DNA from 2 places in the Tepidimonas taiwanensis genome. Region 2 is predicted to be linked to the other one. Evidence: predicted binding sites of a transcription regulator. Region 2 holds the regulator's gene; the other holds the start of a gene.
What was found. Region 2 encodes FliA, which starts transcription of late flagellar genes. Its sites were predicted from a motif close to CTAAAGTTTNNNNNNNNNNNGCCGNTA; they were not measured.
Positions count from the first base shown of each region.

Region 1 (15,047 bases), 1.3 Mb from region 2:
CCACTTCAAGCCAACGCCGATCGCCTCACGCCGCAACAGCGTGCATCGCTGCACTTTTTGGCAGGGTCCGCCCATCTGATGCGGCAAGAGTGGCCGCAAGCCGCGCGCGCGCTGGGCGAGTGCCTGCAAATCGAACCCGATCATATCTACGCGCTCAACAACCTGGGCGTCGTGCTCAAAGACGGCCTAAAGGACAAAGCCGCGGCGGCGCAGGTATTCGAAAAAGTTCTGGCCATCAACCCCCACCATCTCGACAGTGCCGTCAACCTCGCCTCCATCCGGATGGATGGCTCGGACGACGAGCTACGACAGGCCTTGGCGCTGCTGCTGCCCTGGCAGCCGCGCCGCCCAGCCCACATGTTGTACTGGCACGCCCTGGGGCAGATACGGCATCGGCTGCGGGATTGGCCCGAAGCCATCGAGGCGTACCACAACGCGTTGCAGCTCAGCCCCGGCAACCCCGACGTGCTCACCAATTTGGGACTGTGGCATTTTGATCGCAAGGACTATCAGCGCGCGCTCGAATCCTTCGAAACCGCCCTCCAACGAGCGCCGAATCATCCGGATGCGATGAATTTTTTGGGCGTTTGTCTGGCTCACTTGGGACAACTCGAACAACAACTGCCAGTGTTGGAGCGACTGGTACACAAGCACCCGAGTGAACCCTCCGTGCGCTTTCAGATCGCGTGGAACCTGCTGGGCACGGGACAGTTCGAGCTCGGATTTCGCGAATACCTCTTTCGCCCGTCTCGGCACAATATCGGTGCCGCACCCAACGGGCTTGGCTACGCCACCCGGCTGCCCGAGCGTATGGACGGGGATCGGTTGTTGCTCGTGGCTGACCAAGGCATTGGCGACGAGTGGTTCTTTCTGCGATTTGTGCCGTTGTTGCAGCAGCGCGGTGCCGTGCTGGACTACTACACCCCCAGCAAAATCGCGCCACTCATTGAGCGCTTGGGTTGGATTGACACGGTTTGGCGGACGCTGCCCCCTCCAGACGTACACGACGCCGCCATCAACATTGGGGACTTACCCTATCTGGTGGGGATGCGCGACACCGACCAACCCCCACCGCCCATTGCGATTGCCCCGCAGCCCGAAACCATCGAACAAGCCCGCCTCATTCTTCAGGCATTTGGCTCTCCGCCTTACGTCGGCGTCACGTGGCAGGGGGGCACCAACCCGCTTCGCGAAAAGGACGGCCCGCGCAAACGCTTGCTGGACAAAAGCATTCCGATCGAAAGCATCGCACAGTGGCTGCCACGTGGGGCCACCATCGTCTCGTTGCAGCGCAAGCCCCTGCCGGGAGAGGTTTCGGCGTTGGCTCAGGCCATCGGGCGGCCGGTGCTGGACGCCGCGGTCTTCAACGACGACCTGGAGCGGATGCTGGGCCTGCTGGCGTGCCTGGATCACTACTACGCGGTCAGCAACGCCAACGTGCATCTCGCGGCCAGCATCGGCTTGCCCTGCACCGTGTTCGTACCCCAACCGCCCGAGTGGCGCTGGCTCATCGCGGGCGAGCGAACCCCCTGGTTCCCCAACGCAACGATCGTGCGCCAGCGGCCCGGCGGCGAGTGGCCTGGTCCCGCGGAAGTCGGGCAACGGGCTTCACCGGTGCAGCCCGCATTGCCCTAAAGTCTTGCGCATGGCCTCCGATAAAGCAGTCAACAGCGAGCGTCAGTCGCTGTCGTCTGGTCCAGTGTCACCTAGGAGCTTGCCATGCCGCAAACCATCAACACCAACATCATGTCGCTGACGGCGCAGCGCAACCTCAACACCTCGCAAATGGGCATGAGCACCGCGATTGCCCGCCTGTCGTCGGGCCTGCGCATCAACAGCGCCCGCGACGACGCCGCGGGGCTGGCCATCGCCGAGCGCATGACCACCCAAGTGCGCGGCCTCAATCAGGCCGTGCGCAACGCCAACGACGGCATCTCGCTGGCGCAAACCATCGAGGGCGCGCTGGGCTCCTCGGCCTCCATCCTGCAGCGCATCCGCGAACTGGCCGTGCAGGCCGCCAACGGCTCCAACTCCGGGGCCGACCGCCAAGCCCTCAACGCCGAGGCCAACCAGCTCGTCGCCGAGCTGCAGCGCATCGCCGACACCACTGAGTTCAACGGACTCAAGGTCTTGAACGGTGCCTTTGGCTCTCAAACCTTCCAGGTCGGGGCCAACGCATACCAAACCATCACCGTCGGCGGCGCGGACACCCGTACCAACAAGTACGGACTGAACACGCTGGTCAGCGCGGCGGCGCAACCTGGTGTCTCCGCCGGTTATAACCCGGCCACTCTCACGATCGCCGGTCTGACGACCAAAACCGTCTCGATCGCGACCAACGACACGGCCAAGGTGGTGGCTGACCGAATCAACGCCGTCTCGGCCGAAACGGGGGTGACGGCCAGCGCCCGCAGCTTGGCCACGCTGGACTTTGCGTCCGCCAGCCCGGGGGCCTACAGCATCAGCATCACATCTAACAACACGACGGCGGTGACCGTGTCGTTCAACGTCAGCAACGCCGACTCGTCCGAAGGGCTGTCGCAAGCGGTCAATGAGATCAACAAGGTCTCGGCGCAGACGGGCGTGTCGGCCAAGCTCAACGAGGCCGGTAATGCCATCTTGCTGGAAAACGCAAGTGGCAACAACATCAGAATAGCGAATGGTGCGGGCAGTGTGGGGGATATCACGCTTGCCCAAGGGCGCCTGGACAACCAAGGCACATACCTTGCCAGCACTGCCACGACCATTGCGGCGGGCATGGATGCCATCTCCTTGGGCTACGTGAGCCTGGACTCCGCGACGGGGTTCTCTGTCAACGCTTCTGCGGCCAGCGTCTTCGCTTCCGGTGCCACCAACTCTGACAGCAGCAACACGGTCAACACGCTGAGCCTGACCACTGTGGACAAAGCCAGCTTGGCGATCCGTATCGTGGATCAGGCGTTGCAGACGATCTCCACGCTGCGCGCGAATTACGGTGCCATCCAGTCGCGGTTCGAGAGCACCATCAACAACCTGCAGACGACCAGCGAGAACGTCGCGGCGGCTCGCAGCCGTATCCAGGACGCGGACTTTGCGCAAGAGACGGCGGCGCTGTCGCGCGCGCAAATCCTGCAACAGGCCGGCACCGCGATGGTGGCCCAGGCGAACCAGCTGCCGCAAGGCGTGCTGGCGCTGCTGCGGTAATCGCGGCAGCGGTAAGCGGACGAGGGCGTGACCTTGTCCGCTTTTCCCCTTGCCGCGCCCATCGATCGGTGCGAAGATTGGGAAACTTGCTGTCACTGATCGGAGCCCATCATGCCCACCATCTCTTCCCCCGGTATCGGCAGTGGCCTGGACGTCAAGTCCATTGTTGGCCAGTTGGTGGAGCTGGAAAAAAAGCCGCTTACCCTGGTGCAGTTGCGCACGACGGCGGCGCAGACGCGCTTGTCGGTGGTGGGGCAGATCAAGTCGCAGCTGGCTGCACTGGACGACAGCCTGCGCGCGCTGACGCTCGGGAGTACTTACCAGGGCATGAGCGTCAAGTCCACCTCCGAGGCGGTACGCGGCACGGCCTCCAGCACAGCATTGCCCGGTCAGTACACCGTCAGCGTTTCTCAACTCGCGCAGGGTCAAGTCGCACGCTCGGACGCCTTGTCACCGTCGGTTCCCGTGGGCAGCGGGACGTTGACTATCACCACCGGTCGATGGGACACGGGGCCCGTCTTCACGCCGAGTGGCACGGCCATGACGATCTCGGTTTCCGCCACCGACACACTGGCCGATATCGCCCAAAAAATCAACGATGCCAACGGTTCGGTGCGGGCGGTGGTGGTCAATGACGGTGCCAACCAGCGTTTGGTGTTGCGCTCGACAGGCATCGGGGCCGACAGCGGCTTTCGTGTCCAGGTCACGGACGGCGACGGCAATGACGTGGACAACGCGGGGCTGTCGCGCTTGGCCTATGATCCCGCAGCGGGCACCGCTGGCTTGTCGCTGACACAGGCCGCGCAAAACACCGTTGCAACGGTCGATGGTGTGGCGGTCACCTCCAGCAACCGCACGATCGCCGACGTCATTCCGGGCGTGACGCTGGAGGTCTCGGCAACAACTGCCACGCCGGTGACGGTCGATGTGGCGCGCGACACCTCCGGCGCGCGCAAAGCCATCGAAGCGTTTGTCAGTGCCTTCAACCAGTTGAATCAAACGCTGACCGAGGCGACCCGTTACGACGCCCAGACGGGCACGGCTGGTCCGCTGCAGGGTGACAGCACGATCGTGACGTTGCAGTCGGCGCTGCGTCGGCTGATCGGGATGGCTGGCCCCGGTACCGACACGCAACAACGGTGGTCCGATATCGGTGTACGCTTGGCGCGCGACGGCAGCCTCACGATCGACGGCGCACGTTTAGAGAGCGCATTGGCACAGCCCGACGCGGTGCGTAACCTGCTGGCCAAAGCCGATGGACCGGTGCGCGGCTTGGCGGTCCAGCTGCGGGACTTCACGAGCGGAGCGCTGGCCTCAGACGGGCGCATGGGCCAAAAAGTCAAGGCTGTGGAGAGCGAGATCCAGCGCTTGCAAGAGCAGGCCAAACGTATCAACGAAAAGGCCGTGCGCACCGAAGAACGGCTGCTGGCGCAGTATGCGCGGCTGGACGCAACATTGTCCCAGTTCAACGCCCTCAATCAGTACGTCAGCCAGCAAGTTGCTCAGTGGAACAAGACCAGTAAATAAACACCACAGGCAACCCACAAGCTTTTGAATAGCGCCCGCTTGGGCGCTTTTTTTGTGCCTATGCCCAGCTGCCGCTGCGGCACGATCACGCTCACGATCGAAGGCGTTGGGAGCCACTCGATCGACGCTCCCCGCGGGTGGCGCTTGCGCGACGGACCGCGGGACCCGTCCCGCCCATCCTGACTTCGTGGAGATCGAACCATGCCGCAGACCATCAACACCAACATCATGTCGCTGACGGCGCAGCGCAACCTCAACACCTCGCAAATGGGCATGAGCACCACGATTGCCCGTCTGTCGTCGGGCCTGCGCATCAACAGCGCCCGCGACGACGCCGCGGGGCTGGCCATCGCCGAGCGCATGACCACCCAAGTGCGCGGCCTCAATCAGGCCGTGCGCAACGCCAACGACGGCATCTCGCTGGCGCAAACCATCGAGGGCGCGCTGGGCTCCTCGGCCTCCATCCTGCAGCGCATCCGCGAACTGGCCGTGCAGGCCGCCAACGGCTCCAACTCCGGGGCCGACCGCCAAGCCCTCAACGCCGAGGCCAACCAGCTCGTCGCCGAGCTGCAGCGCATCGCCGACACCACCGAATTCAACGGACTCAAAGTCCTCAACGGTGCCTTTGGTGCCCAGACCTTCCAGGTCGGGGCCAACGCATACCAAACCATCACCGTCGGCGGCGCGGACGCGCGCACCAACAAGTACGGACTCAACACGCTGGTCAGCGCAGCGGCAGTACCCAACGCGTCGGCAGGCTACAACGCAGGCACACTGACCATCGCCGGTCTGACGACCAAAACCGTCTCGATCGCCAACAACGATACCGCCAAAGTGGTGGCCGACCGAATCAACGCGGTCTCGGCCGAGACGGGGGTCACCGCCAGCGCCCGCAGCCTGGCCACGCTGGACTTCCAGGCCACCGGAGCCTACAGCATCAGCATCACGTCCGCCAACTCGTCCGCGGTCACGATCTCGTTCAATGTCAGCAACGTCGACTCATCCGAAGGTTTGGCGCAAGCCGTCAATGAGATCAACAAGGTCTCAGCGCAGACGGGCGTGTCGGCCAAGCTCAACGAGGCCGGCGACGCGATCTTGCTGGAAAACGCCACGGGTAGCAACATCACCATTGCCAATGGGGCCAGCAGCGCCGGCACCGCCACCTTGGCCCAGGGGCGTCTGGACAACCAAGGCACCTATGTGGTGAGCACAGCGGCCACCTTGGCCTTGGGTGGTTCCGCCACCTCGCTGGGCTATGTGGCGCTGGATTCGGCCACTGGGTTTGCAGTCTCGCAAACCGGAACCAACGTCTTTGCGGCGGCTAACAACACTTCGAATGGTGACAACACTGTCAACACCATCAGTCTGACCACGTTCGACAAGGCCAGCATGGCCATCCGTATCGTGGATCAAGCCTTACAAACCATCTCGGCCCTGCGCGCCAACTACGGCGCGTTGATGAGCCGTTTTGAAAATACGATCACGAATTTGCAAAACACCAGCGAGAACTTGGCAGCCGCGCGCAGCCGCATCCAAGACGCCGACTTCGCCGCTGAGACCGCCGCCCTCAGCCGCGCCCAAATCCTGCAGCAGGCGGGCACCGCCATGGTCGCGCAAGCCAACCAGCTCCCCCAAAACGTCCTGCGCCTGCTGCAAGGGTAAGCAGATACGGCAGCTGCCGTTACGTGGCCATATCATGTGGCTGGCGCACACGCGCCGTGCACGGAGCCGGGAACACCCCGGCTTTTTTGTTGCTATCGCTGATAGTCGTTGCATGAGACAGGCGTGATAGCACGTCGGCAACCGGAGCCGGAATGTGTCCGCTACGCTAAAGTGTGAACTGCTCCCGTGTGCGGTGGCTCTTCATCGCAAGCGAGAAACGCGTATGCGCTCAAGGAGTCCAGCCGATGACCGATAAACCGCTCAGACACCCACCTGTGACACGGAGCAGCAAGATGTACACCTCTCCCACCCAACGTTCGGTCAACGCGTATACCCGTCAGGCCATGGCCACACGCGTGGCCGCCGCCACCCCGCACGAGCTGATCGGCATGTTGTTCGAAGGGCTGCAGCAAAGTCTGCTCAGCGCCAAGGGGGCGATCGAACGCGGCGACATCCCCGCCAAGGGCGCGGCCATCGGCAAGGCGGTACGGATCCTGGACGAGGGGTTGCGCGCCGCGCTGGACCCGCAGGGGGGCGAACTGACGGAAAACCTGCGCGGGCTGTACGACTATTGCCTGCGGCGGCTGACGGAGGCCAATTTGCGCAACGACGCGGCGATCATCGACGAAGTACGGGGCCTGTTGGAGCCGATTGCGGACGCGTGGAACCAGATCCGCCCCCAATGATGCCCGACCCGATGCCCCCAGCAACACCCCGCGAAGCCCGCATCATGAACACCCCCGCCACGACTAGCCCCGCCAATGTGCTGGATTTCTACAAAGCCCTGGAAGCCGCGAGCGCGCGCATGCTGGAAGCCGCGCAGCTCGACGACTGGGACCGCGTCGTCGAGCTGGAGGGCGTGTGCGCGGTGCTGATCGAGCGGCTGCGCGAGCAGGCCGAGCGCGCTCCGCTGTCGCCCCAGGAGCGCGCGGAAAAGCACCGCATCATGCTGGCGATCCTGCGGCATGACGCACAGATCCGGGCGCTGGCCGAACCGTGGCTGGAGGTGTGGGACGACGCAGGGCTGGGTACGCGGCCGCCGCTGTTGCACTGATGCCCCAAAGATGGCGTTGCTGCCGCGTGTCCGCGTAACGGTCGGTGGGCGTGACCGTACGCCATCGCTGAGGGCGCCATCGCGGACAGTCGTCACACCTGCATGTTCATCACGTCGGTGTAAGCCTGCATCATGCGGTTGCGCACGTGCAGCGCGGCCTGAAAGCCGATTTGCGCCTTCTGCATCGCGACCATCGTTTCCTCCAGGCTGACGCTGCGGTCGCCCGCCTGGACGCGGTTTTGCAGCTCGCTGGCGCGGTTCTGCGCGGCGCTGACGTCCTGCAGCGCGGTGCGCAACGCGTCACCGAACCCGCGTGTGGGGGCGACGGCGGAAGTCGGGAGCGACGCGCCGGTAGCAGCGGGGGCGACACCCGACGCGCCCGCGGGGTTCATCGCGGCCTTCGCGGCCAAGGCTTTTTGCGCGGCGCGCAGCGCGGCGGCCTGCGCCGGGCTCATCGACGCGGTGGTCATGGGAAGCAGTCGCAGGTCCATGGCGGCTCCGATCGATGGTGTGGGGTGGCGCTAAGGATGGCCTTGATCGTAGGGCCGCGACCCCGCGCAACATAAGCGCAAAGAGGCCGACGAACGGCCGGCTGTTCGGGCTTTAGCGCGCGGCACCGCGTTTTGATAATGCGGCGCATGGCTACCACGACGACCGCTGTTGCCGAACTGGAACCCGCCCTGCCCGCCGAAGGGGAGCGCACGCCGCCGCTGTTGGCCGGCTGGCAGCGCCTGAGCACTGCACGCAAGGTGTCGCTCGGTGCCGGGGTGATCGCGCTCGTCGCCCTGCTCGCCACGGCCTTCTATCTGATCAACCGGCCGGACTACCGGGTGCTGTACGCCAACCTGTCGGACAAGGACGGTGGCGCGATCCTGGCGCAGTTGTCGCAGATGAACGTGCCGTACAAACACGCCGACGGCGGCAACGCGATCCTGGTGCCGGCCGACCGCGTCAACGACGTGCGCATGAAGCTGGCGAGCCTGGGCTTGCCGAAGGGGACGGTGACGGGGTTCGAGCTGATGGACCACACGCGCCTGGGAATGACGCAGTTCCAGGAGCGGGTCAACTTCCAGCGCAGCCTGGAGGGGGAGCTGACGCGCACGATCCTGTCGCTGAGCTCCGTCGCGGACGCGCGCGTGCATCTGGCGCTGCCCAACCAGAACGGCTTTTTCCGCGAGCAGCAGAAGCCCTCGGCCAGCGTGCTGCTGACGCTGCACCCGGGGCGTACGCTGGACCGCGCCCAGGTGGCGGGCATCGTGCACCTGGTGGCCAGTTCCGTGCCGGAGATGGACCCGAAGGCGGTGAGCGTCATCGACCAGCACGGGGCGCTGCTGTCGCAGCGGGACGAAGGCGGCCTCGGCGCGGATGCGCGGCAGATCGAGTACGTGCGCACGCTGGAGCAGATGTACACGCAGCGCATCCTGGACCTGCTGGAGCCGGTGGTCGGGCGCGAGAACGTGCGCGCCGCGGTGACGGCGGACGTGGACTTCTCGCTGACGGAGCGTACGAGCGAGCAGCACCGCCCGAACCAGGGCGATGAGCCCGCGGCGGTGCGCAGCTCGCAGACGGTGGAAGAAGGCGTGGCCGCTGCCACCGGACCGGCCGGCGTTCCCGGAGCGGTGACCAACGTGGCACCGGGGGCGACCAACGCCCCGATCAACGGTCCCGGCGCGCCGGTGGGCGTCGTCGGCCAGGACGGCACCGGCGCGGACGCCCGCCGCCGCCGCGAGCAGGTGGTGAACTACGAGGTGGACAAGACCATCTCCGTCACGCGCGGCGCGACCGGCACCATCCGCCGCGTGACCGCCGCGGTGGTGATCAACCACCTGCCCAACCCGGACGCGAAGAAGGGGCCGGCGACCGCGGCGCTGCCGCCGGAGCGGCTGGAGCAGATCCAGGCGCTGGTGCGCGAGGCGATCGGCTTCAGCGCCGAGCGCGGCGACTCGGTCAACGTGGTCAACGCACCGTTCAACGCCACCAAGCCGGAGCCGGTCGAGGTTCCGTGGTACCAGAGCCCGGACACGATGGAGCTGGTGCGCAGCCTCGCGCCGTCGCTCGGGTTGCTGGCGGTGGCGTTGATCCTGTACTTGGGGATGGTGCGCCCGGCGCTGAAGATGATGCAGCCGCCGCCGGCCGCACCGGTGACCGCCAGCGCCGAGGGCGCGGCCGCCCTGCCCGCCCCCGGCAGCCAGCTGCAGGCCGTCGTTGGCGAGGTGGTGGAGCGCCCCGGATTGCCCGAACCGGTGCACAATGAACCCAGCCCCGAGGAGCTGCGGCTGGCGGATGCGCGCCGTCTCGCGAAGGAAAATCCGGTCGCCGTGGCCAACATCATCAAGGGCTGGATCAGCGGTGAGGGGGCGGCCGCCTGAGCCAGCCGCGGCAACGGGTGAGCGGACATGGCAGACACCGACGACGGACTGCAGGACGCGGCCATCTTCCTCATGTCGCTGGGCGAGGAGGAGGCCGCGGAGGTCTTCAAGCACTTCTCGCCCAAGGAGGTACAGCGCTTGGGCGAGGCAATCGCGCGCATGCGCGTCGTACCCAAGGAAAAGGTACAGTCGGTCATCGAGCGCTTCACGCGCGAGGCGCAGTCGCAAAGCCTGCTGGTGTCGGACACCGATAATTACGTCCGCGCCGTGCTCCGGCGAGCGTTGGGTGACGACAAAGCGGCGCTGCTGATCGACCGCATCCTGCAGGGCGGCGACGTCTCGGGCATCGAGAGCCTGAAGTGGATGGACCCGATCTCGGTGGCGGAGCTGCTGCGCAACGAGCACCCGCAGATCCTGGCGGCGATCCTCGTGCACCTGGACCAGGACCACGCGGCCAACATCCTGAAACACTTCACCGAACGCACCCGCAACGAGGTGATGCTGCGCATCGCAACGCTCGAGGGCATCCAGCCCACGGCGCTCAAAGACCTGAACGAGGCGCTGTATCAAGTGCTCGCCGGCGGCGACAAGATCCGCAAGAGCTCGCTGGGCGGGATCAAGACCGCGGCCGAGATCATCAACCTGCTGGGCGCGAGCCTCGAGGCCAGCGTCATCGATTCGATCCGCGAGCAAGACCCGGATCTGGCGCAGAAGATCATGGACAAGATGTTCACCTTCGAGGACCTGCTCAAGCTCGACAACAAGTCGCTGCAGATGGTGCTCAAGGAGGTGTCGTCGGACCAGCTGGTCGTCGCGCTCAAGGGCGCGTCGCAGGAGCTGCGGGAAAAAATCCTCTCCAACATGTCCAGCCGCGCGGCCGAGGCGCTCAAGGAAGACCTGGAGTCGCGCGGGCCGGTGCGACTGTCGGAGGTGGAGGCGCAGCAGAAGGAAATCCTGAAGGTGGTGCGCCGACTGGCCGACGAGGGCCAGATCGTGCTGGGAGGAGGCGGCGACGATGCCTTCGTCTAACCGGGGCACGCACCCGTACCAGCGCTTTATCCCGCGCGAGGAAGTGCAGGCGGTCGTCGCGTGGGCGTTCGAGCCCGTCAGCGACGAGGAGCGGGCGGCGCGCGCCGCGCCTGCCCCGCCCGAAGAAGAAAAAGAGCCCACCTTCAGCGCGGAGGAGGTGGAAGCTGCTCGGGCGCAGGCGTTCGCCGAGGGTTTCGAACAGGGCCGCCAGACCGGGGCCCAGGAGGCGCGGGACGCGCTGCAGGAGCCGCTGCGCCAGCAGGCGCGCGAACACGCCGAGCGCATCGCGGCGCTGCTGCAACAGGCACAGGAGCAGCTCGACGCCGTCCAGCGCGAACTGGCCGACCAGGTGTTGCTGCTGGCCTGCGACATCGCGCGGCAGGTGGTGCGCCGCGAGCTCGCGCAGCCGCTGGGGCCCGTGCGGGCGGTCGTGGAGGAAGCGCTGGGGATGCTCACCGACGACGCGCGCCCGGCGGTGCTGCGGCTGCACCCGGACGACGCCCAGCGCCTGCAGCCGCACCTGGGCGACGCGTTGCAGCGCCAGCGCGTGACGCTGCAGCCCGACGCACGCCTGACGCCCGGCGGGTGTGTGCTGGAGACGGCGCTCGGCTCGGTGGACGCGACGGTGGAGCGGCGCTGGGTGCGGGCGGTGGGCAACCTCGGGCTCGACCTCTCGTGGGCCGACGACGAGCCGCAGGAGGGTGGCGATGCCTGACCGCAGCACGTGGGAGCGCTTTCTGGCGGCGGCGCGGCAGGCTGCGAGCCAGCCGACGCCGCTGGAGGCGAGCGGCCGCCTGACGCGACTCGCCGGCCTGGTGCTGGAGGCGCAGGGCATCCGCGCGCCGGTGGGCTCGCAGTGCCTGATCGACCCCAACCCCGACCCGCTCGCCCCGCCCCCGCCGAACGACCCGGCGGTGCTGGCGGAGGTGGTGGGCTTTGCCGGCGACCGCGCGTACCTGATGCCGGCGAGCGAGATGCTGGGCCTGGCCCCGGGCGCGCGGGTGCGGCCGCTGCCGCCGTACCGCCCCCGGCCGCGCCTGGGCGACGAACCCCACCCCATCGTCCCGAACGACCGCGGCGTGCTGCGCGTGCCGATGGGGGACGGCCTGCTCGGGCGCGTCGTGGACGCCTACGGCCACCCGCTCGACCACGGCGGCCCGCTGCAGGGCGTGCAGTCGCAGCCGTTGGAGCGGCCGCCGATCAACGCGATGAACCGCGCCCCGATCCGGCGGGCGCTGGATACCGGCGTGCGCGCGATCAACGCGCTGCTGACCGTCGGGCGCGGCCAGCGGCTGGGGCTGTTTGCGGGCTCCGGCGTGGGCAAGAGCGTGCTGCTCGGCATGATGGCGCGCTACACGCAGGCGGACGTGATCGTCGTCGGGCTGATCGGCGAGCGCGGGCGCGAGGTCAAGGAATTCGTCGAGGATATCCTGGGACCGCAGGACCGCGGGCGCGCGGTCGTCGTCGCCGCCCCGGCCGATGCGCCGCCGCTGGTGCGGCTACAAGGGGCGCATTACGCCACCGCGATCGCCGAGCGCTTCCGCGACGACGGGCGCCACGTGCTGCTGCTGATGGACTCGCTGACGCGCTACGCGATGGCGCAGCGCGAAATCGCGCTGGCCATCGGCGAGCCACCGGCCACCAAGGGCTACCCGCCCAGTGCCTTCGCGCGGCTGCCGCAACTGGTGGAGCGCTCCGGCAACGGGCCGGAGGGCGGCGGCTCGATCACGGCGTTCTACACCGTGCTGTCCGAAGGCGACGACCAGCAGGACCCAGTGGCCGACGCCGCGCGCGCGATCCTCGACGGACACGTCGTGCTCTCGCGCGCGCTGGCCGAGTCGGGCGTGTACCCGGCCATCGATATCGAGGCGTCGGCCTCGCGCGTGATGCACAACGTCGTGACACCCGAGCATTGGGCACTGGCGCGGCGCTTCCGGCAACTCTACTCGCGCTACCAAAAGAGCCGCGACCTGATCCAGCTCGGCGCGTACGTGGCCGGCAGCGACCCCGAGACTGATCTGGCGATCCAGCTCCACCCGGCGATGCAGGCCTTCCTGATGCAGGACATGCGCGAGGGAGCGCCCTTCGACGACAGCGTGCAGCAGCTCGCCGAGGTGTTGCGCCCCGCGACCGGCGCGGCCGCGCGTGCGGCGGCAGGAGGCCGCGCATGAACCGCCCGCGCGACTTGGGGCCGCTGCTGACACTGGCGGAACGCCGCCGCGACGAGGCGGCGCAGGCGCTCGCCCACGCGCGCCGCGAACGCGCGAGCGCCGAGGCCCAGATGCAGCAGCTGCAGGCCTACACGCGGGACGCCGATGCCCGCTGGCGCGACCGCACGCGCACGGGCGTCACCCCCACGCTGCTCGCCACGCACCGGCAGTTCATGCTCAAACTCGAAGACGCCGTGCGCTACCAGACGGACGTGCTGCAGCAGCTGGATCAGCGCATCGGCCAACTGCTGGGCGCGCTGGCCGAGGCCGAGCGCGAGCTCGCCGCGCTGCAGCGCGTGCAGCAGCGTTGGTTGCACGACTGGCAGCGCCGCCAGCAGCGGCTCGAGCAAAAGGCGACCGACGAAATGGCCGCCACGCTGCACCGCCACCGCCACACCCGCCACCCCGACGAAGGAGGTCCGCGATGAAGACCGAAGTCACCGCCACCCCGGCGGCCCACGCACACGCCCACGGCCCCGCCCGCGCGGGCCGTGCCCAGCCCGCCACGCCCGACGCCGCGGGGGACGATCCGTTTGCCGACCTGCTGGCCGGGCTGTTTGCGGAAGCCGACACCCTCCCTGCGCAGGACGAAACGGATACGACGACGGCTACCGCCGACGGCGTGACCCCGCCGGGGATCGCCCCCTGGACGCCACCACCGGAGGTCGGACAGCCGGTCGCCGACGCGGCCGAGGCTGGTGATCCTGCCGCCGACGACGCGTCAGCCGGCCGTCGCTCGCCAGCCGACCCCACTGGTACGTCCGCGACGGTCGGCAGCGGTCAACCGGCGTCGGCCCAGCCCTTCGGCGCGTGGGTGTCGACGGTGGCGCGCGGCAAGGGACGTGCGGGGCCGGCGGTCCGGGGGATGGAGGCCAACGCCCGCGACACCGGTGCGACCACCGATGCTGCTACGCCCGCCACTGGCCCTGGGCGCCACGGGGAACGGACCGTATCGGTGGCACTGATGCCTCCGCCCATGATCGCGGTCGCGATGGCCGAGATGGCCCCACCGGGCCTCGCGCCGGACCAGGCATCGCGCGACCGTCGGGGGGACGACATCACCGCCAAAGGCGCCGCAGGCTGGGGGGATGCACCGGCCGGCGCCAGCAGCGAGGCCCCCGCCGCCACCGAAGCAGCGGCCGCGTGGCAACAGGCGTTGGGCGAAGCGTTCGACAGCATCGGCGCGCAAATCAGCCTGTGGGCCGCCGGCAAGGCCCAGCGCGCGAGCTTCTCGGTCGAGGAAGGACTGGACGATCCGCTGGCGGTGGAAGTAACGGTGTCGGACGGGGTGGCACAGCTGAGCTTTCGCACCGACGACGGCGCGTTGCGTCAGATGATCCAGGCGCAGGCGCCGGGCGCGCTGGCCGACGCGCTCGCCCGCGCGGGTTTGGCGTTGGGGCAGCTCGACGTCGGCGCCCACACGGCGCGGGAGCGCCAAGGCGCCCCCGCGGACGCCCACCCCGCGAAACGCGCCACGCTGACCTTGACCGCCGCAGCGGAGGGGGCGGCCGTGCCGGGCCTGGCGCGCCCGATGCGATCGACCGGTGGCGTCGGACTCGACGTCTACGCCTGAGGTCGCGAAACCCGGATAAAGGGGTCCCACGGGCGGTTGATCGGGCTTTGGCCGCGCGGGGCCGCCGCCCGACAATGCAGCGAACGGGATGCGTGACACAATAGCCGGCGTCGGCGCCAACCGGGCGCCCCCGACCCTGCCACTTGCGCTGAACCGACCATGTCCAAACCTGCTGAAGCCCCCGCCGCTGGCGAAAAGCCCAAGAGCAAAAAGCTCCTGTTGATCATCATCGCCCTGGTGGTGGTGCTGATCGGCGCGGGTGCCGCGGGGTTCTTCTTGCTCAAAGGCCATCCGGAAGACGAGGAGGAAGTCGGCGACACCCCCGCCAAGACGGCCAAGGATGCCAAACCCAAGCCCAAGAAGAAGGACCCCGCCGTCGCACCCACGTTCATGCCGCTGGACGCGGTGGTGGTCAACCTGGCCGATACCGGCTCGGCCCG
Region 1 covers NZ_CP083911.1:1,571,378-1,586,424, forward strand. Annotated here, with positions in the region: gene LCC91_RS07265 (tetratricopeptide repeat protein) at 1-1,635, shown strand, start outside; gene LCC91_RS07270 (flagellin N-terminal helical domain-containing protein) at 1,720-3,183, shown strand; gene fliD (flagellar filament capping protein FliD) at 3,295-4,710, shown strand; gene LCC91_RS07280 (flagellin N-terminal helical domain-containing protein) at 4,912-6,372, shown strand; gene fliS (flagellar export chaperone FliS) at 6,666-7,058, shown strand; gene LCC91_RS07290 (flagellar protein FliT) at 7,103-7,426, shown strand; gene fliE (flagellar hook-basal body complex protein FliE) at 7,519-7,818, opposite strand; gene fliF (flagellar basal-body MS-ring/collar protein FliF) at 8,065-9,795, shown strand; gene fliG (flagellar motor switch protein FliG) at 9,823-10,824, shown strand; gene LCC91_RS07310 (FliH/SctL family protein) at 10,811-11,539, shown strand; gene fliI (flagellar protein export ATPase FliI) at 11,532-12,995, shown strand; gene fliJ (flagellar export protein FliJ) at 12,992-13,462, shown strand; gene LCC91_RS07325 (flagellar hook-length control protein FliK) at 13,459-14,607, shown strand; gene LCC91_RS07330 (flagellar basal body-associated FliL family protein) at 14,767-15,047, shown strand, end outside.
Region 1: the regulator FliA is predicted to act here: its motif matches at 6,601-6,627, upstream of fliS (flagellar export chaperone FliS).

Region 2 (15,047 bases):
GGAACTGGCCGCGCAGCAGGCGACGCAGACGCCCGCGGAAACCGAGGCCACCTGGGATGACCTTCAGCCGGTCGACCTGCTCGGGCTGGAACTGGGCTACCGGCTGATCACGCTGGTGGACCGCACGCGCCGTGGCGACCTGCTCACCCGCATCAAGGGCGTGCGCAAAAAGTTCGCGCAGGAGGTGGGCTTCTTGCCGCCGCCGGTGCACGTGCGTGACAACCTGGAGCTCAAGCCCACCGCGTACCGCATCACGCTGCGCGGCGTCGTGGTCGGCGAGGGCGAGGTGTTCCCCGGGCAGCTACTGGCGATCAACCCCGGGCACATCCAGACGCCGCTGATCGGGCAGGCGACGTCCGACCCGGCGTTCGGCCTGCCGGCGACCTGGATCGACGAGCGCCAGCGCGAAAGCGCGCAAATGGCGGGTTACACGGTCGTTGATGCCGAGACTGTACTGGCCACGCATTTGTCACACTTGATGCAGGTCCACGCGGCCCGGCTGCTCAGCCGCACCGAGGTGCAGGAGCTGGTCGAGCACGTGCGCAAGCTCGCCCCGAAGCTGATCGAAGAAGTGATCCCGGCCATGGTGCCCATCGGTGTGTTCCAGAAAGTCCTGCAGCTGCTGCTGGAGGAGTCGGTGCACATCCGCGACATCCGCACCATCATCGAGACGCTGGCCGAGCACGCGGGCCAGACACAGGATCCGCTGGAGCTGGCGCGGCGCGTGCGCCAGGCGCTCGCACCCGCGATCGTGCAGCAGATCTACGGTCCGGTGCCGGAGCTCGAAGTCATCGCGATCGAGCCGGGGCTGGAGCGCATCCTGACCCAGGCGCTGTCGGGTCAGGGCGGCGGCGCACTGGATCCGGGGCTGGCCGACATGCTGACGCAGTCCGCCGCGCGCGTGGCCACCCGTCAGGAGGAAAACGGCGTACCCGCCGTGCTGCTGGTGCCCGATGCGATCCGCCAGGCCGTCGCGCGGCTGCTGCGCCGTGCGGCCCCGCGCCTGCAGGTGCTGGCACACAGCGAGATCCCTGAAACCCACACCATCCGCATCGGCCCGATCATTGGAGAGCCCGCATGAACGCGCAACGATTCGTCGCCCCCAACTCGCGCGAGGCCATGGCGCTGGCGCGTGCCGCCTTTGGCGAGCAGGCCGTGATCCTGTCGAGCCGCTCCACCGAGCAGGGCTTCGAGGTCGTGGCCACGTCGGAGGACCAGCTCGCGCGCATCGCCGCCCAGGCGGCGTCGCCGGCGGCGCTGCAAAGCCACGCCCAGCTGCCCGAGACGCCGGCCGCACGCGGCGGGCGGGCGCTGAACCTGCAGCAGCGTGCCGCGGCGCAGCTGCCCCCGTTGTCGCCGGACAGCACGGTTGCCCAGGACACCGAGACGCTGGCGATGAGCACGCTGTCGTTCCAGGAGTATGTGCGCGAGCGTATGCTGCGCAAGCGCCGCGAGGCGATGCAGGGCAAGCTCGCGGCCGACACCGCCGCGACGACGCCCGTGCCCGCCGCGCGCGCGGTGCCGCCCGCCCGGCCGCAGCCGCCCGCCGCGGACGGCATGATCCTGCCGTTCGGCCACGGGGCGAGCGCGGGCGGCACTGTCCCGGCGGCACGCGCCAAAGGCGCTGCGGCCCCGCGTCCTGCCACACCGGCGCCCGCCCCGGCGGCGGCCGCCCTGACGGCGCAGCTCGACGCGCTCAAGGCGATGATGGAGGAGCGCTTCCAGACGCTGGCCTGGCTCGGTCAGACCAAGCTCAACCCCATCCAGTCGCAGCTGATGCACAAGTTCATCCGCGCGGGCTACTCGCCGACCGTGGCGCGGGCCGTGCTGGAACGGCTGCCTGCGCACTTGGACGCCTCCGGCGCGTGGCGCTGGACCCTGGAAGTGCTGGCGCGCAACCTGCGCGTCGCGCGCGAGCCGGGGCAGCTTTGCGATGAGGGGGGTGTATTCGCGCTGATCGGCTCCACCGGGGTCGGCAAGACCACGACCGCCGCCAAGCTTGCCGCGCAGTGCGTCAAGGCCTACGGTGCCAACAGCGTCGGGCTCATCACCCTGGACACCTACCGCGTCGCCGGCTACGAGCAGTTGCGGACCTACGGCCGCATGCTCGGCGTGGTCGCGCATCTGGCGCACGACCGCGCCGCACTGCAGGACCTGTTGGAGCTGCTGGCCAACAAGCGCATGGTCATCATCGACACCGCGGGGCTCGGCCAGCGCGACCCGCGCATCCGGGAGATGATGTCGCTGCTTGCAGCGCCGTCGATCAAGAAGCTGCTCGTGGTCAACGCGGGCAGCCACGGCGACACCCTCGACGACGTGTTCGGGGCCTACCGCGAGACGTCGTTGCACGGCGTCATCCTGTCGAAGGTGGACGAGGCGGCCAAGCTCGGCCCTGCGGTGGATGCGCTGATCCGGCACCAGACGGTGCTGCGAGGCCTGACCACCGGGCAGCGAGTGCCGGAAGACTGGCAGCGCCCCGATGCCACCGCGCTCGTGCGGTTGTCGATGGGCAGTCAGGGCAAGTCGGCGTATGATCCCACCAGCGCGGAGCTGCCGTTTTTCTTTACCGACCCCACATCGTCCAGCTGGAAGCCGCAGGGGGTTGCCCATGCTTGAGGCGGTTCGCGATCAGGCGGCGGGGCTGCTGGCGTGGAAGCTGCAGCCGCCCACACGCGTGCTGGCCGTGGCGGCGGCCGAGCGCGGCGCGGCGTCGCTGGAGCTGCTGTGGCGGCTGCGCGAGGGGTGCCGCGCACTTGAGCTGCCATGCGCGGTGATCGAGGGGCCGCCCGAATGCTGGGGCGACGGTCTGGAGCCCGGCGGTGTCGGGTTGTGGCACGCGCCGGTGAGCGCGCTGTGGCGCGACTGGCGCAACGTTCCGGGGCGGCCGCTGGTGGCGCTGACGGCGGACCCGGCCGCTTTGGTGGACGCGTACCGCGCAATCAAGGCGCTGTCGGGCGGCGGCCTGCACCCGGTGGTCGTGGCGCTGCCCGACGAGGGCGACGAGACGATGGCGCCCCACGGGGCGCTGCAGGCCGCCCTGGCGGCGCTGCGGCGCACCTGCCACCAGCACCTGCGCGCCGTTCCGCCGGTGTGGACGCTGGGGTATCATGCACAACGATCGGCCGATCCCGCCGGGGAGGGGACGCTGCTGCGGGTGCTCGAAGCGGCCTGGACGCTGGAAGCACCTGGCGCGATGGGGGGGCGGCTGCGTCCATGCTGACCACGCCAGCGCTGACGCCCGCGCGGCCGATCCGACCGCCGGAGTTTTCGATGTACACGCCCAAGGGCATGCTCGACCGAGACGCGCAACTGCGCCAGTACGCGCCGCTGGTGCACCGGCTGGCGCACCTGATGATCGCGCGCCTGCCGGCCAGCGTCGAGCTCGACGACCTCATCCAGGTCGGCATGATCGGGTTGACGGAGGCGCTGGCGCGTTACGAGCCGTCGATGGGCGTGCAGTTCGAAACCTTCGCCAGCCAGCGCATCAAGGGCGCGATGCTCGACGAGCTGCGCGACGCGGACTGGATGTCGCGCGGCTCGCGCAAGCTGCAAAAAGACATCGAATCCGCCATCCACCGGCTGGAACAGCGCCTGCAGCGCCCGCCGCGGGAGTCGGAAATCGCGCAGGAGCTGGGGATGACGCTGGACGAATACCACGAGACGCTCAGCCGCATGCGCGGCACGCAGCTCGTGTATTTGGAAGACCTGGGGGGGCGCAGCGACGACGGCGAGGAGGGGTTTCTGGAACGCTTCCTGCCGGACGATGCGGAGCAAAACCCCGAGTCGATCCTGGCCGACCGGCGCATGCGCGAGGCGCTCGTCGACGCGATCCAGCGCCTGCCCGAGCGCGAGCAGTACGTGATGAGCATGTACTACGAGCACGACATGAACCTCAAGGAGATCGCCGCCGTGCTCGGTGTAACCGAATCGCGGGTCAGCCAGATCCACTCGCAGGCGGTCGCGCGCCTGCGGGCACGGCTGCGCGAGCACTGACGAACGGGCCCGCGCCGCTGTCGGTCGTCGGCCTAGCCGTATCCGCCGCGCCGACCGGGCAGGCGCTGGCGGCCCAGGCTCGCGTAGGCGTTGAGGTCGTCTTGGGGCAGCATTTGCCCGAGCGCCAGCCGCGCGCTGGCCGACAGCCGCCCCTGCAGTTCGGCCAGCAGCCGCAGCCGCTGGCCGATCTCATCCAGCAGGCGATTGACCTCCGCGGTCCGGGCCGGGGCTTGCCCGACTGCCGGCAGTTGGGCGCGAACCGCCGTGAACGCGTGCGCCAACTCGGCGATGCCGGCCAGCCACCCGTCGGCGTCGATCTCTCCCGCGGCGTGTCGCGTGGTGAGGTTCAGCGCTTCGTCGAGTCGATCGCGCAGGTGGCGCAGTTTGTCCAACCCATCCGTGTTCGGTGCAGGGGCTACGCCGTGCGCCATCGCGTCTGGTTCAAGAGGAACGACGCGCCCCGGAGGCCACACCCAGGAGTTCGCGTGCGTTGGCGAGCAGCTTGTCGGCAATCGCTTCGGCGTTGACCGAGAAGCGGCCACTCTGGATCGCGGTGCGGATCGCTTCGACCTTCGCTGCGTCGAAGCTGTCGGTGCCCGAGCGCGCGATCCCGTTGGTCATCGCCTGTGTCACCGGGGAGAGCTGGACCCGCGTGCCCGCGGCCTCGGCCGCGGTGGCGCTGCTGCCGGCGGCTGACGTGCTCGCCCCCTCCGCGGTGCGCTTGGTCACCGGAGTCGACAGTCCGAACTTGGCTTCAGGCGAGTTGTTGACTTTCATGGCACGCTCCAGACCCGGATAACGAGTCGCTTGAGAGCGTTATCGGCTGGATGAACCGGGACTTTACCCCTTTTTTGACGCCCCGTGTTTTTTGATGCGCCGTGTGATCGGGCTGTGCGTCACAGCGGCAGCGCGACCGTCTCGGCGTCGATCACGGTGCCGGTGAGCACGCGTTTGCTGGGCAGGCGCACCCGCACCGGTTCGCCCAGGCGCCCGTGCCCCAGCGCCTCGCCGACCGCGGTGAGCACAAAACCCCGCCCCTCGACGCGCAGGCGGACCGTCGCGCCGGTTTCGAACACCTGCGGGGCCCTTACCACCCCGGTGCGCAGCACCTGCCCGGCGGCCAGGCCCCGGGCGGCCTCGCGTCCCTGCCAGTCCTCCGGCCGCACGAGGACGGTGTCGCGTTGGGCGGTCCATTCGACCTCCGCGGCCTCCGCGTGCTCTGGCCCGAGCGCCTCGCCCGGCGCCACCGGCCGACGCAGCACCCACCCCGGCCCCCAGACCCGCACCGTGACCGGCAGAAATACGTTCCACGCGACCGGCCCCGCGGTGCAGCGCAGCCCGATACGGCTGCGGCCCCACAGCCGCGTCTGCGGTGGCAGATAGGGTTCGACGCGCTGGCACGGCGCCAGACGCAGGCGGGGGTCGAGCGTGCCGACCTCCACCTCGGCCCGCAGCGGCAGCGGCGCTTCGCCCGCGCGCAGCTGCGCGTTCACGGTCGCGTCCAGCCACGGGCCGACCAGCGCGCCCCACGGGGAGGGTGTGGCGGATGCGGCCGCTGCGGGGGCGCCGGCCACCGGCAGCATCGCCACCATCAGCGCGAATAGCAGGGACCCGCGCCGCCCAACCGACCGCAACCACAGCGACCGCAACCACGCTGAACGAACCGACGCCCCCCCCGCGCGGTGGCGCGGGCGCAGCGGGCCGATGGGGGGCAGGCGCGGCGTGTCCATGATCACGTTGGCACTGTACGCCGGTGGCGCCGCGCCAAAGCCGCCAATTGCGCCGCTGCGGCCCCGCTTTTCCGGGCCTGCCGCGGACTCAAGTTTTTGACAATCCCGTCAACACCCCCCGCCCGAGCGGTGGGTCATCCACCGAAGCCGTCGAGAGGCCGCCATGTTCAACCGTTGGACCGAGCGCATGGACCTGCTGGGGCAGGCGCTGCAGCTGCGCGCCTACCGGCAGCAGGTGCTGGCCAGCAACATCGCCAACGCCGACACGCCGGGTTACGTGGCGCGGGATTTCGACTTCCGCGCGGCGCTGGCGCGCGCGCAGGGTGGTCAGGGTGGCGTGACGCCCACCAACCCGTCGACGGTCAGCGCCGCCGACGGACTCGCGGGCAGCGATCCGCGCCACCTGCGCACTGTGCACAGCCGCGACGGTGTCGCCGACCGCGCACGGTTAGCCTACACCGCGCGCACGCAGCCGTCGCTGGACCAGAACACCGTGGACCTGGACCAGCAGCGTGCCAACTTCGTCGACAACGCGGTGCAGTACGAAACGACGCTGCGCTTCATCAACGGGCACGTGAAGACGATGCTCAGCGCCATCCAGGGGCAGTGAGGAGGGTCGCCATGTCGATGTTCCGGATTTTCGACGTTTCGGGCAGTGCGATCAGCGCGCAGGCGCAGCGTCTCAACACCGTCGCCAGCAACCTGGCCAACGCCGACGCCGTCGCGGGGCCGGACGGGCAGGCCTACAAGGCGCGGCAGGTCGTGTTCCAGACCGTGCCGATGGGCGAGCCCGCCTCCGCCGGCGTCAAGGTCAAGACCATCGTCGAGAGCGATGCGCCGAACCGCCGCGTCTACAACCCGCACCACCCCAACGCCGACGCCCAGGGCTACGTGACGTACGCCAACGTCAATCCGGTGGAGGAGATGGTGCACATGATTGCCGCGGCCCGCTCGTACCAGAACAACGTCGAGGTGATGAACACCGCCAAGACGCTGCTGCTCAAAACCCTGCAGATGGGGCAGTGATCCCGCGGAAAGGAGTACGCCATGTTCATGACCGCGATCAGCAACAGCGAGATCGACGCCTACAACGCCCGCGGCGGCGCACAGGCCGACGCGACCGACCCCAAGGCCGCGCAGGAGCGGTTTCTCAAGCTCTTCGTCGCGCAGCTCAACAACCAGGACCCGCTCAACCCGCTGGACAACGCGCAGATGACCACGCAGATGGCGCAGATCAACCAGGTGGTGGGGCTGCAACAGGTCAACGAGACGCTCAAGAACCTGTCGGCGCAGTTCGGCTGGGTGGGTGCGATGCAGGGCGTGCAGCTCGTCGGCCGCACCGTCGCGACCGAGGGCAACGCCGTGCTGGTGGCCGACGGGCAGGCGAGGGCGGCGTTTAACTTGGCCGCGGACGCCCAAAGCGTGACTGTGGAATTTCTGGATGCCAATGGCGCGATGGTGGGTACCGTCAACGCCGGGGCGCGCAGCGCTGGGCTACAGACCCTGCAGTGGTCGTTGGGCGATGTCGACCCCGCGCGCGTTGCCACCATCCGTGTCAGTGCCACTGGCGCAGGGGGGCAAGCGGTGGAGGCAACGCCGCTGGCGCTGCAGCGCGTGCAGTCCGTCGGCGTGGTCGATGGCACCGTACGGCTGCGCACCGAGCGCGGCACGCTCTCCCAGGATCGGATCCTCGCCTACCTCTGACGACCACTCGTTCGCCGATCGCGTCGGATCGCGCCCGCAACCCGTACACACCTGCAGGAGCACACCATGAGCTTTGGAACCGGACTCTCAGGCCTCAACGCCGCGAGCAAGAACCTCGACGTGATCGGCCACAACATCGCCAACGCCAACACCACCGGGATGAAGGCCGGCCGCGCCGAATTCGCCGAGATGTACGCCGCGTCGCTCGGCGCTGCCGGCGGCAGCAACGGCGGCATCGGGGTGGCCGTGGCCACGGTGGCGCAGCTCTTCACCCAGGGCAACCTCAAGATCACGGGGAATAACCTGGACATGGCCATCAATGGCGATGGCTTTTTCAAGGTTCGCTCCACATCTGGCGAAGTGATGTACACCCGCAATGGCGAGTTCAAGCTCGACAAGGACGGCTACATCATCACCAACAACGGCTCGCGCTTGCAAGGGTATTTGCCGGCGGCCCCGGGCGCGCCGATCACGGTGGGGGGCACGCAAGATCTTTTCCTTCCCACCGGGGCTGCGATTCCGCCGCGCCGCACGGGCACGCTCACCGGGCCCGAAGGGGGGATTCGCGTGACCGCCAACTTGCCTGCCTCGGCCGAGGTGCTCACGCCGGCCACACCACTGGATGATGCGAGGCGGCGCTACGGGACGGTGGTCAACATTTATGACGAGCAGGGCAACCAGATTCCGTTGCAGCTGTATTTCGTGCGCACCAACTACACGGCACCGAATTCGACGTGGACCGTGGTGGGGCGGGTCGAGGGCACGACGCCGTACGAGGCGGTGTTGGGGACGGTGACGTTCGACGCGGCGGGCGAGGTCACCGGTACGCCCACTATTCAGTTGCCTGCCAACGCGCTACCCGGGGGATCGGTGAGCGCCGGGGTGCCATCGGCCGCATTTCCCCCGGCTCCCATTCCGATCAACATCGGCAGCGCGGCGGGTGGGTGGACCCTGACCCAGTACGGATCGCCGTTCGCCGTCTACGATGTACGCCAAGACGGCTACGCTCCGGGTGAGTTGACGTCTATTGTTGTATCGGAGTCGGGGGTCATCACGGCGCGCTACTCCAACGGGGTGTCGCAAGACGCGGGACAGGTCGCGCTGGCACGCTTTCGTAACGTGCAGGGCCTGGAGCCCGTCAACGGCGGCTATTGGCGGGAGACCTTCACGTCGGGCAACGCTGTAGAAGGGGCTCCATTGAGCGGACGCTTCGGAGCGGTGCGCCAAGGGGCGCTAGAGGAGTCCAACGTCGATCTCACGCAAGAGCTGGTCAACATGATCGTGGCTCAGCGCCACTACCAAGCCAACGCACAGACCATCAAAACGCAAGACCAGGTACAGCAGACGCTGGTCAACCTGCGCTGATGCTGCGATCGCACGTTTGAGGAGCCCTCGCGATGGACCGGGTCATCTACACCGCCACGTCCGGTGCCACGGCCGCGATGCACCGGCACCAGGTCATCGCGCACAACCTGGCCAACGTCACCACGACCGGTTTTCGGGCGGAGCTGTCGACGTTTCGCGCCGTGCCGCTGCGCGGCGAAGGCGCTACGACCCGTGTGCACGCGCTGGAGGCCACGCCCGGTTATCTGGACAAGCCGGGACCGTTGCAGAACACTGGCCGCGCGCTCGACGTGGCCGCGGTGGGCAGCGCCTTCTTCGCGATCCAGGCGTTGGACGGCACCGAGGCCTACACGCGCGCCGGCGCCCTGCAGGTCAACGCGCAGGGCAACCTGGTCGGCTTCAACGGCCTGCCGATGCTCGGCGCGGGCGGCGCGCCGATCGCGGTGCCCGAGGGGGCGCAGGTCACGATCGCGCGCGACGGCACGGTGACGGCCAAGGTGGGCAACGAAGCGCCGCAGGAGATCGGGCGCCTCAAGCTCGTCACGCCGCCCGAGGGGCAAAAGCTCGTGCGCGGGGACGACGGGTTGTTCCGTTCGCCCGACGGCCAACCGCTGCCGGCCGACGAAGCCGCAACGCTCGTGGACGGGATGCTCGAGGGCTCCAACGTCGACCCCATCGGCGCAATGGTGGACATGATTGCGGTGGCCCGCCTGTATGAAATGCAGATGAAGCTGCTGCAAAACGCCGAGCGCAACGACCAGCAGGCGGCGCAGCTGCTCAGCCTAAACGCCTGATACCGGAGAGAACGCCATGATCAACTCGCTGCACATCGCCAAAACCGGCATGCAGGCCCAGCAGACGCAGCTCGACGTCATTTCGCACAACCTGGCCAACGTCTCGACCGCGGGCTTCAAGCGCGGCACCGCGCTGTTCGAGGACCTGATCTACCAGAACCTGCGCCAGGTGGGCGGCAACACGGCCGAGAACGCCGAGCTGCCGACGGGACTGCAGATCGGGCTCGGGGTGCGCACGGTGGCCACCGCGCGCACCTACACGCAGGGCAACCTGCAGCAGACCGACAACCGGCTGGATGTGGCGATCAACGGCAACGGGTTTTTCCGGGTCCAGTTGCCCGACGGGTCGACCGCCTACACGCGCGACGGCAGCTTCAAGCTCAACGCCGAGGGGCAGGTCGTCACCAACCAGGGATACCTGCTGGTCGATGGCATCACAGTGCCGGCCAACGCGCAGTCGCTCACCATCGGCAAGGATGGGGCGGTGACGGTGACGTTGCCGGGGCAGGTTGCACCGCAGCCGATCGGCCAGATCACGCTGGCGACGTTCATCAACCCCGCGGGTTTGGAACCGCTCGGGCAAAACCTCTTTCGCGAGTCGCCCGCCTCCGGTGAGCCTGCCGAGGGTGTGCCCGGTACAGAGGGGTTTGGGCAAACCCTGCAAGGCTTTTTGGAGAGCTCCAATGTCAACGTGGTGCAGGAGCTGGTCAACATGATCCAGACCCAGCGCGCCTACGAACTCAACTCCAAGGCGGTGACCACGTCCGATCAGATGCTGCAGCGCCTGACGCAGCTGTGATCGCTGCCGTGATGGGCCAACCGCTCGTTTTTCCAGGAGCCGCTGCGATGAAACCCCTGATGCGCGCGATCGTGGCCGCCGCGGCGGCGGCCACGCTGGCCGGTTGCAACACGCTATCGCAAATCCCGGATGTCGACCTCGCCAAACCGCCGGAGGAGCTCGTCTATCCGCAGCAGCGCGCGGTCCCGAACCCCGTGCCTACCGGTTCGCTGTACTCGCCGGCGTCGTATCGCCCCGGGTTCGAGGATCACCGCGCGCGGCTGGTGGGAGACGTGATCACCATCCAGATCACCGAGAACCTGAGCGCCTCGCAAAGCGCGAAGACCGATGTCTCACGCCAGTCGTCCCTGTCGGCCGGGGTGTCGGCGTTTCCGTTCCTTGGCGCGGGGACGCTGGCCGACCTCAACGCCGGGGCCAAGAGCGCCAACAGCATGAGCGGCGACGGCAAGACCGAGGCGAGCAACACCTTCCGCGGGTCGATCACCGCCGTCGTCACGGACGTGCTGCCCAACGGGCACCTGGTCGTCATCGGCGAAAAGCAAATCGGCGTCAACCAGGCGGTGGACGTGCTGCAGTTTTCCGGCACGGTCGATCCGCGCGCGATCCGCCCGGGCAACACGGTGCTGTCGACGCAGGTGGCCAACGTGCGCGTGCTTTCGCGCGGCCGGGGGGCACCGGCCGATGCGCAAACATTTGGCTGGTTGGCGCGGTTCTTTTTGACGCTTTTGCCGTTCTAAAGTTTTTCCACAATCGGTTCGACGAGGTGTCCTGCCATGAACCGATTGCCCCATACCCCCCACGATCGTCGCCGCTGGCGCGCCGCGCTGTACGCTGTGCTGACGGCGGCCGCGGCGTCGCTGCTCGCGGTCTGGACACCCGCGCACGCCACGCGCATCAAGGACGTCGCGGCGGTTCAGGGGGTGCGCCCCAACCAGCTCAGCGGCTACGGGTTGGTCGTGGGGCTGGACGGTACGGGCGACTCCTCCAACGCCTACACCACGCAGAGCCTGGCCAACTACCTCCAGCAGATGGGGCTGACGCTGCCGCCCGGCGTGACGGTGCAGCCGAAAAACGTCGCGGCCGTGCTGGTGACGGCGGAACTGCCGGCCTTTGCGCGGCCGGGGCAGACCATCGACGTGACCGTGTCGTCGATCGGCAGCGCCAAGTCGCTGCGCGGCGGCACGCTGATCCAGACGCCGCTGCGCGGGGCGGACGGGCAGGTCTACGCGCTGGCGCAGGGCAACCTGGTCGTCGCCGGTGCCGGCGCGTCGGCCGGCGGCAGCAGCGTGGCCGTCAACCACCTCAACGCCGGACGCATCCCCAACGGTGCGCTGGTCGAGCGCGCGGTGCCCACGCCGCTGCTGATCGGCGAGACGGTGGACCTCGCGCTCAACGCGCAGGATTTTCAGACCGCCACCCGCGTGGCGCAGGCGATCAACCGCGCGATCGGCGACGGCACCGCGCAGGCGCTCGACGGCCGCGTGGTGCGCGTGCGCGCGCCGCTCGACCCCAACGAACGCGTGGCGTTTCTGGCGAGCCTGGAGGATCTGCCGCTCGAGCTCTCGGCCCCGACGGCCAAGGTGATCCTCAACGCCCGCACCGGCTCCGTCGTGCTGAATCAGGCCGTCAAGCTCGCGCCGGCCGCGATCGCGCACGGCAACCTGTCGATCACCATCTCTTCCACGCCGCAGGTCAGCCAGCCCGGGCCGTTCGCGCCGCCGGGCGCGCAGACGGTGGTCACCGAAAAGGCCGACATCCAGGTGCAGCAGGAAGGCGGCAAGCTGCTGGAGGTGGAGGCGTCGGCGCAGCTGGCCGACGTGGTGCGCGCGCTCAACAAGCTGGGCGCGACGCCGCAGGACCTGCTGGCCATCCTGCAGGCGATGAAAGCGGCCGGCGCGCTCAAGGCCGAGATCGAGGTGCTGTGAGATGAACGCCGCCAACGCCGTGACCGCCGCCACGCAGCGTGGGCTCGCCGCCGACGCCAAGACGCTCGATGCGCTCAACGGCCTCGCGGGGCGCGACCCGAAGGCGGCGCTGAAAGAAACCGCCCGTCAGTTCGAGGCGCTGTTCATGCGCGAGCTGCTCAAGTCCATGCGCGACGCGACGATGAAAAGCGGCCTGATGGACAACGACGCGAGCGAACTGGGGATGGACCTGCTGGACGAGCAGTGGGCCGTGAAGATGACCGGGCTGCCCGGCGGGCTGGCCGAGATGATCGAGCGCCAGTTGCAGCGCCAGATGGCACACGCCGACGGTGCCGCGGGCGGGCGGGCGGCGGCAGCGGCCCCGTCGACGCCGTCGTCGGCGGTGGAGGCACCCGTGCCCAAACCGACCCCGGCGCAGGTGTCGTTCATCCAGCAACACCGCGTCGCGGCGCAGCAGGTGGCGCGCGAGAGCGGCATTCCCGCCGCGTTCATGATCGGGCAGGCGGCGCACGAGACCGGCTGGGGCCGCAGCGAGATCCGGCTGCCCGACGGGCGCAACTCACACAACCTGTTCGGCATCAAGGCGGGGCCGGGCTGGACGGGAAAGGTCGCGGAAGTCACCACCACCGAGTACGTGGACGGCCAGCCGCGCAAGGTGGTGCAGCGCTTTCGTGCCTACGACAGCTATGCCGACGCGTTTCGCGACTATGCGCGCCTGATCACCGGCAGCCCGCGCTACCAGGCGGTGGTGCGCAACCTGCATTCGGCGCAGGCCTTCGCACAGCAGCTGCAGCAGGCCGGCTATGCGACCGACCCGCAGTACGCGACCAAGCTCAGCCGCGTCATCAACACCACGCTGCAGCTGCAGCGGGCGCTCGCCTGATGCCGGGGTAGCCGACGATGAGCGCGCTCAACATCGCCACCCGGGCCCTCACCACCAACCAGGCGGTGCTGCAGGTCATTGGCCACAACATCGCCAACGTCAACACCGAAGGCTACACCCGCCAGCGTGCCGAGCTGCAGGCCGTCGCCGGACAACGCTTGGGCAGCGGCTACTTCGGCAAAGGCGTACAAATCGAGACCGTGGCGCGCGTCGGTTATGACGCTTTTCTTACGCGTGAGGCCAACGGCACCCGCTCCACCGCCGCCGCGGACGCGATCCGCGCCGAGTACCTGCGCAGCGTCGAGTCGCTGTTCCCGACGGGCGATGGCGGGCTGGGGCAGGTGCTCAACGACGCGCTCAACGCCTGGGTCGATGTCGCCAACGCCCCTGACGACACCACCGCGCGGCAGGTGGTGCTCAGCCGCTTCGACGCGCTGGCCACGCGTGTGCGCGACACGATGGCGCGGCTCGATGAGATTACCCAAGGGGCGCGCGTGCAAGCCGGCGAAATCGCGGGCGAGGTCAACCGTTTGGCCCTAGCAATTGCACAGGTCAACGAATCGATCGCGCGCGTTGCCGGCAGTGGCGTGCCGCCCAACGATTTGCTCGATCAGCGTGATCACCTCATCGCGCAGCTCAACGAAAAAATTCAGGTCACCACATTGGCGGCGGATGACGGCACGTTGTCGGTGTTTGTCGCGGGGAGCCTGCCGCTGGTGTTGGGCAATCAGGCAGCGCGGCTGGAGGTGGCTCGCGCCACTGTCGACAGCGACCGGCAAATCCAGCTGCAATTCGTTCAAGGGGCGACGCGGTACGATATCCCGCGCGAATTCGTCGGTGGCGGGCAGTTGCGGGGTTTGTTGGATTTCATCAACCGCGACGTCGTACAAACCCAAGCCGAGCTCGGGCGTGTGGCCTTGGCGACCGCCGAGGTCCTCAACCGCCAGCAGCGCAGCGGGCTCAATGCTTTGGGGGCTCCCGGCACCGATCTGTTGACGTATGCGCCTGCCGGCTTGCAGGCCAAGCCCGGCAGCGAAAACACCAGCACTGCAACGATGACCCTGACGGTGGCCGATCCAGCGGCGTTGCGCGCCACCGATTACGACATTACCTACACCAGCGGCACCAATGTACAGATCCGGCGCAGCAGCGATGGTTGGTTTTGGAACGGTACCGCGTGGCAACCCAGTGCGGCGACGCTGGGTACATTGCCCGCCCAACTGGATGGCCTGACGCTGAGCATCAGCGGCACCCCCGCGGCAGGTGACCGGTTTTACATTCGTGCCGGGGCCGATGCCGCCAGCAGCCTGCACATGCCGCTTGCCAGCCCCGCGGAGCTCGCCGCGGCCAACCGCGTGCAACTGGCGCTGGGGACGCCCAACAACGGCAACGCCACCATCGAGGCGGTCTCCGCCCACATCAACAGCGGCAGCTGGGCAATGCCTGCGTTGCCCGCGGCGCTGACATTTACCGCACCCAACCAATTTGCACTGGCTGGTTTTACGCCGGCATCGGTTACCTACACGCCGGGCGAGCCCATGGAATTTACGTATACGTCGGGCGGCAACTCGGTGACCGTGCGGCTCACCCTGCGGGGCCAGCCGCAAAATGGCGACGTCTTTCAGTTGCAGGCGGCCCCCACCAGTGGCGCGGCCTTGGTTGTCAATGGCGGCAACGCCAGCGCGATGCTGGCGCTGCGCGATGACGTGTTGTTCGACGGCACCACGCCGCTGTCCGATGGCTACTTGGCGGTGTTTTCGGGACTGGCGGCGCGCATCAACGAAGCGCAAACGCGAGCGACGTTTACGCGGGCGCAAGCGACGGACGCCGAGCAGCGCCGCGCCAATCTCGCTGGCGTCAACCTCGACGAGGAAG
Region 2 covers NZ_CP083911.1:245,075-260,121, forward strand. Annotated here, with positions in the region: gene flhA (flagellar biosynthesis protein FlhA) at 1-1,081, shown strand, start outside; gene flhF (flagellar biosynthesis protein FlhF) at 1,078-2,616, shown strand; gene LCC91_RS01155 (hypothetical protein) at 2,609-3,220, shown strand; gene LCC91_RS01160 (RNA polymerase sigma factor FliA) at 3,271-3,993, shown strand; gene LCC91_RS01165 (hypothetical protein) at 4,026-4,385, opposite strand; gene flgM (flagellar biosynthesis anti-sigma factor FlgM) at 4,435-4,770, opposite strand; gene flgA (flagellar basal body P-ring formation chaperone FlgA) at 4,890-5,723, opposite strand; gene flgB (flagellar basal body rod protein FlgB) at 5,887-6,333, shown strand; gene flgC (flagellar basal body rod protein FlgC) at 6,345-6,749, shown strand; gene LCC91_RS01190 (flagellar hook assembly protein FlgD) at 6,771-7,427, shown strand; gene flgE (flagellar hook protein FlgE) at 7,494-8,792, shown strand; gene flgF (flagellar basal-body rod protein FlgF) at 8,825-9,565, shown strand; gene flgG (flagellar basal-body rod protein FlgG) at 9,582-10,364, shown strand; gene LCC91_RS01210 (flagellar basal body L-ring protein FlgH) at 10,412-11,101, shown strand; gene LCC91_RS01215 (flagellar basal body P-ring protein FlgI) at 11,138-12,289, shown strand; gene flgJ (flagellar assembly peptidoglycan hydrolase FlgJ) at 12,291-13,172, shown strand; gene flgK (flagellar hook-associated protein FlgK) at 13,190-15,047, shown strand, end outside.